Regions from separate parts of the Tuberibacillus sp. Marseille-P3662 genome, predicted to be linked through region 2. Evidence: riboswitches for the same ligand, from Rfam matches in the RefSeq annotation. Region 2 holds a riboswitch; the other holds the start of a gene.
What was found. Region 2 has a riboswitch for cobalamin ahead of B9Y89_RS12290 (ABC transporter substrate-binding protein). Riboswitches for the same ligand answer to the same signal wherever they lie in the genome.
Positions count from the first base shown of each region.

Region 1: linked by a shared signal. The riboswitch ahead of B9Y89_RS03545 (ribonucleoside-diphosphate reductase subunit alpha) and the one ahead of B9Y89_RS12290 (ABC transporter substrate-binding protein) in region 2 are both predicted to bind cobalamin.

Region 1 covers NZ_FXBS01000003.1:401,537-404,965, reverse strand. The annotation lists gene B9Y89_RS03545 (ribonucleoside-diphosphate reductase subunit alpha) at 1-2,122, opposite strand, end outside; cobalamin riboswitch at 2,308-2,502, opposite strand; gene B9Y89_RS03540 (glutamate synthase subunit beta) at 2,993-3,429, opposite strand, start outside.
Region 2 covers NZ_FXBS01000006.1:743,447-746,875, reverse strand. The annotation lists gene B9Y89_RS12295 (FecCD family ABC transporter permease) at 1-585, opposite strand, end outside; gene B9Y89_RS12290 (ABC transporter substrate-binding protein) at 548-1,522, opposite strand; cobalamin riboswitch at 1,645-1,823, opposite strand; gene B9Y89_RS12285 (ATP-binding protein) at 1,867-3,429, opposite strand, start outside.

The sequences.
Region 1 (3,429 bases), on a different contig from region 2:
CTAATAAGTCTTTCGCCTTGATATCATTGTGGACATAGATATTAAACGAAACCGATTGGTCGATGTGTTTTTGTCTAGCCGCGTTTTGTCTAATACTCATGCTTTGGTCAATATTAAAGGCGGACTTATAATACCAGGTCGTTTCGACATTCAAATCAGGCGCTGTAACTGGAATCTTATAATTTTTCTTTTCTTCCGAATAGGCTTTGCTAAAAATCGGGTCAATGGACGCTGTTGAACCAGCAATGATCGACGTTGATGAATTCGGGGCAACAGCCATTAAATAGCCATTCCTTATACCGTGTGCCTGTACATCCGCTTTTAGCGCTTGCCATTGGCGACTGGTATAACCATGCTGGTCAAAATAGTCACCTGTTGACCAATCCGATCCATGAAAAGTTGGATAAGCGCCCTTTTCCTTAGCCAACTCACAGCTCGCCTTAATCGCATGATAGGCGATTGTTTCATAGATTTGGTCAGCATAGTTCACAGCCTCTTCCGATTCCCACGCAATTTTTTGAAGGGCCAGTAGATGGTGCCATCCGAAGGTTCCTAGACCTACCGCACGATATTTTTGATTCGACTGGCTCGCTTGTTTGACTTCGATATCATTAATATCAATAACATTATCAAGCATCCGAACTTGGACCGGAATTAATCGCTCTAGTACCTCATCTTGAATCGCACTGGCCATCGAAATCGATGATAGATTACAAACGACAAAGTCACCCGGTTCTTTCATAATGATAATTTTACCGTCCTCAACTTTTTCTTCTGTGACAGTTGTCGCCGACATATTTTGGACAATTTCCGTACAAAGGTTACTTCCGTACACCATGCCTTCATGCTTATTCGCATTCATCCGATTGGCGGTATCCCGATAGAACATAAACGGTGTTCCCGTTTCAAGTTGGGAGACCATGATTCGTTTAAAAATATCGATAGCCGGTACCTTTACTTTCGACAAGCCTTCATGGTCAACACAAGCCTGGTAATGGGCTCGAAACTCACCGTTACCTTTGGTTTCATCATAAAAGTCTTCTAGTGAAAATCCCATCACTTTTCGAACTTCATGCGGATCAAATAAATACCAATCTTCCCTGGCAGCAACCTTTTCCATAAATAAGTCAGGAATACAAACGGCCGTAAATAAATCATGGGTCCGATACCTCTCATCACCGTTGTTTAGTTTGGCGTCAAGGAAATCAAAGATATCCTGATGCCAACAATCCAAATAAACGGCGACAGCTCCCTGACGTTGACCCAATTGATCGACGGAGACAGCCGTATTATTTAATTGCTTCATCCAAGGCAGAACACCTGAAGAAACACCTTTGAACCCTTTTATATCGGATCCACGGGAACGAATCTTGCCAAGATAGATACCAATGCCGCCGCCATTTTTTGATAGCGTCGCAACATCCGTATTCGAATCATAGATGCCGCGCAAACTATCATCCACAGTATCTATAAAACATGAGCTTAACTGACCATAAGACTTGCCCGCATTGGCCAATGTGGGTGTTGCCACGGTCATATATAGATTTGATAAGGCCCAATAGGCTTCTTTAACCCACTCAAGCCGGCGATCCGCTTGTTCCTGTTTCATCAAAGTCATCGCAATGATCATCAAGCGTTCTTGTGGAAGTTCATAGATATGTCCTTCATAATCCCGAGCTAGATAACGATCACTCAAGGTTTTAATACCTATGTAAGTAAAAAGAGAATCTTTATCAGAGTCAATAGTATTTTCCAACTCTTGAATATCTTCATGGCTATAAGTATTGATTAATTCATGAGAGTAAACGCCCATGTTCGTCAACGTTTCAATCAGTCCGTAAAAATCACCATAACCTGATGCAATATCACGTCTCGTCTTTGTCTCTTCATAGAGTTGTTGTAGGAAAACATAAGCTGCGGCATAGGTCCAGTCCGGTTCCTCGGCTGTGATTTTTTCTAATATATTAAGCGCCAATAGCTGGTCAAGTTCAGCCTCATTTTTATGTTGACTTTGCTGACTTGTTTTTTCGATGACTGCCGATATATCTAGTTGTGGAAATCGTGCTAGAAGTTCACCTTCTAAGCGATTTAATTTTGGTGAGACCCTTTCAGTCGTCTGCATGTTCAAGCTCCTTCCAATCATTTGGGCATAAAAAAACCCATCCATATTCAGGATGAGGTTGAAACGACACAGACCTTTAAAAGCATGTAAAAGAAACATATGAGATCATCTATTAAAAAATAATAGACTTACTCCCGTCACGTTCCCGCCGGCGCCGTTTCATTCACTCAGATCCCCGAAGTTTATGAAACGCTATAGATAAGGTAGGTCTACTGGCTTGTGCTTCATCCTACTCCGGGCCTTCCCATACAAAAAGCACAAAAGCTGATTGTACAGTGGCTACTTCCGTTTCGTAACACTGACAGTTGCGGGGACAGCTCCGGCCTTTCACCGGATTCCCTTTTAATTCCTTGAAGGACACCTTAACTATCACGAATATACAACATATTGAATTCCACATCGAATTATAGCGCAATATATTGTATATTTCAATGGCTTTTATAAAAATGACGGTAAAATAGATTAAAAAGGGCTCACCGTTTGGGTGAACCCATCATTGGGGAAGAGTAAAACAAAGAGTTTTATGATGGAGAAACAGAAGTGAATAACTAAACAATGACTCTCTTTGTTTTAATTTAACTTCTGCAACTTTATTATAACAGTTCTGATCCTATAGAAGTATCGGGAAAAATACTAAAAATCCCCCTGACTGAGTTGGGGAACAATTGATCTTTTTTCCCAAATTGGTATCATTTGATCAAATGAATTTAATAATAAGGATATACTAACACAGATTAATGATTATTAGAACAATAACACCCATCTTTCAAACTTAGGACCTATAAGAGGGTGGATAATCAACGTTACTTATTCTATCAATCTAAAATAAACCGGCGCAATAAAAGCACCGGTTGTTTAATCTCGGAATCATTAACTTGTTAATTGGGCGGTCTCCATCAAATACTGATGACAGGAATCAGCCGCTTCACGACCCTCACGAATAGCGTTCACGACTAAACTTTGACCGCGACGAGCATCACCCGCTCCAAAGACTTTCGCCCGATTGGTCTGGTACGTTTTCCGATTGGCAGCCAAGCTGCCTCTTTGATTAACAGCTAAACCAGCATGATCGATCTCCTGTTCAACACCTACAAATCCGATAGCAATCAGAACAAGATCAACGGGCCAAAACTCTTTAGAGTTTTCACATTCACGCATATAGGATTGGCCGGCTTCATCTACATCGGAGACGATTCTTACCGTCTCCAATCCTATAATTTTGCCATCTTCGTCACCCACAAAACGCTGCGTTTGAATACTGTACTCTCTTGGGTCTTCTCCTTTAGTGACTTTCGTCTCTTTATAAG
Region 2 (3,429 bases):
CCGCATATTCTCTCCAGATAAAGCTATCATGAGTGAAATCAATGCTCCCAAAAAAGAACTCACAATAATGCCTGAGAGAATCACCACTTCATTGGATAGATCTTTCCGAACGGCCCGGGCTAGTCCGATGACAATGAATAAGGTCAACAATCCTGCGGTAATACTCATCACCGGTAACGTCAGGGAACCAAGCATCGGCAACGACCAACCGGTATAAATGACAAAAACAGCACCAACAGAAGCCCCTGAGGACACACCAAGTGTATAAGGGTCAGCCAATGGATTTCGCAATAATCCTTGCATCGCACAACCAGCGGCAGCTAAGGCAGCTCCAACAAGAAAGGCGACCAGCACACGAGGCATACGAATCAACCAAATAATGTTGTCACTAACAACCGGATCACCAGATACTGGACCCCAAAACAAATGTGAAGCAATAATATCAATCACTTTAAAAAAAGGGAGTGCCACACTCCCACTGGCAATCCCTAATACTATGGCTGTCATCGCTAATAAAAAAGTGCATAGGTAGAGAAGGACAATCCGGTTATTGCCCGAAAGCATCCGGATAAACGCGCTTCGCAAGTTCAACGACTCCTTTAGAAATCCGTGGACCGGGCCTTGAAACGAGATTAGTATTTATGGTGTACACACGTTCGTTCTTAACCGCGCCGACATTTTGCCAAGCTTCACGGTTTAACACACTTTGCACTGCTTTTTGATCACCATAAGTTAATATGATGATATCGGGGTTATATTTAACAGCTGCTTCTTCGGTCACTTTGGGATAACCTTGCAAATCACTAGCAACATTATTTCCTCCGATGATTTGGATAAGTTGATTCATAAATGTCCCTTGACCCGCTGTATAAATATTGGGTGAGGCCGATATTTCTGTCCAAATTTTCTTTTTCTTAACATCAGCTTTCTTTACCTTTTGTTTAACATCAGAAATCGTTGTTTTCATATCCTCAATAACGTGCTGACTTTGATCACTCATACCTGTTAACTTGCCGATAGTTGTTATAGAATCGTAGATACCATTAAGCGTTGTTGGATTTTTGACAACAAACACTTTGATACCCGATTGCCGCAGTTTCTTTATGGCCTTAGGTTTATTAATCTGTTGCGCGAGCACGAGATCAGGATTTAACGAAACAACCTTTTCAACATTAATTTTTAAACCGCCAACTTTAGGTAAATCTTTGACAGCTTTTGGATAAGTATCATTGTTGGTAACACCGACCATTTGATCATCAAGACCCAAAGCAAATGCGATTTCCGTATTACTTGGAAGCAAGGATACGATCCGTTCCGGGGCCTGTTTGAGCGTCACTTGTTTTCCGGTCTGATCTTTCATCGTTACCGGGAAAGCCTGATCAGCTTCCTTATGTTGTTCTTGCTGGTCGCCTCCATTATCTTGGTCGGTTTGATTTTGCTTTGACTGATTGCCACATGCCGTCATGATAACCAGCATGAGGGTGAGTAGAACTAAAACTGTTAAACGAAAACATGATTTCATAAAAAGATTCCCCCTTTATAAGTAAAAAAAGCCCATCCATTGGATGAACTTTCGTCACGACGGCACGATTCAGTCATCGCAAAAATCCGTCGTTTCCAAAACTCAGAGCCCCGAAGTATAGAAACACTCTCGATGCGTAGGCAGGTCTCCTGACTCATGCTTCATCCTACTAGAACTCTTCCCGGGCTCGCAGCACCCAGTGATGATGTTCATTCGTCAACAATAACAGTTGCGGGGACAGTTTTGGTCTCACACCAAATTCCCTATTAAGTCTAACGACACCTACACATCCACTATTCTATTTTCTACACAAGTCTACAAAATTCACAACCCTCTTGCAATGATTATCCACGAGGCAACGTAAAAGCAAACGTCGTTCCTTTCTCAACTTTACTATGCACCGATATTTGACCGCCGTGAGCTTCAACAATATTCTTTGCGATGGCCAGTCCGAGACCTGTTCCTGACTTACCGCGCGTTCGTGCTTTATCGGCTTTATAAAATCGTTCAAACACAAACGGTAAATCTTCTTTTGGAATACCTGATCCCGTATCCGTAATACTTATGCGGATATGGTCATGCTGCTCACGTGCCTGAACTTTAACATAGCCCCCCGCCTTGCTATGGCGAATGGCATTGTCAATGAGATTCGTCACGACTTGTTCGATACGGTCAGGGTCTATTGTTAACATGATATCATCATGTTTCAGGCCATCATAGAGCAATTGAATGCCTTCATCTCGGGCCATGGTTTTAAATTTACTAACGACTCGTTCAGAGAACTCATTCATACGAATGTCCGTTGTATTCAGCTGAAAATGACCTGTTTCAAGACGCGCTAAATCAAGAAGCTCATTCACAAGCCTCCCCATTCGCAACGACTCTTCATAAATGATGCGAGCAATTTCCTTCTCTTCCTCTTCAGAACCGGCAACATCATCAACAATCGCTTCACTATATCCTTGCAGCATTGATATGGGTGTACGTAGTTCATGGGATACATTCGCGATAAATCCCTTTCTTAATTGATCGAGCCGGCGTTCTTCTGTCATATCACGCAATACGGCTACAGCACCACGAACTTCCGTCTGATTATAGAGAGGTGTCATTAGGAGCACCCAACTACGGCCCTGGTAAGTTACCTCTGTTACTTGTTCCTTTTCCGTACGCGTAACTTCTTGGAACAACGTTTTAACCGGCTCAGGTAAGGGCTTGTCGTCCCTATCAAAAACATTTTTCTCATACATCCAAGAAGCAAGAAATTGTTCAGCCGGAGGATTCGTGATTAGCATTTCACCCTTCTCGTTTAACGTCATCACGCCGTCGGCCATACTGCTAAGAATCCCTGATAATTGTTCCTTTTCTTGATTCAGCGCCGTAATATTTGCGGTCAACTGAGTTCCCATTTTGTTAAAAGCAGTCGCTAATTCACCAATTTCATCCTTAGTCAGAACCGGTACATGGGTATCAAATTTACCTTCAGCTACCTCTAGAGCTGCTTGACGCATGTTCCTAAGTGGAGATGTAATCCGGGTTGATAGAAAGAAGGCAAAAATCGTTGTCAAAATAATGGCAATGCCAGCACCAATATAGATGATTTTCTTAGCATTATCAGTTGTCTCCTCTATTACATCCAAGGATTGATAGACATACACTGCACCAGGCTCTCCGTCAAATGTTTCAATCGGAACGCCAACGATTAAAATGCGGTTATGCTGGGCTTGACCATCTATTTCAAACGAAAAGTCCCCTTTTTTCGAAACTGTTTCTTGTTCTGTTAGCACATCAGATAATTTCGGATCGTCGGTAATCGCAGGTTTCGGTAATTTTGGAAGGTTATTCTTAGCAGGTGAAATCCAATAGGCACCGTCACGATTAAGAACGATGGCACGGGCCGAATAAGCATC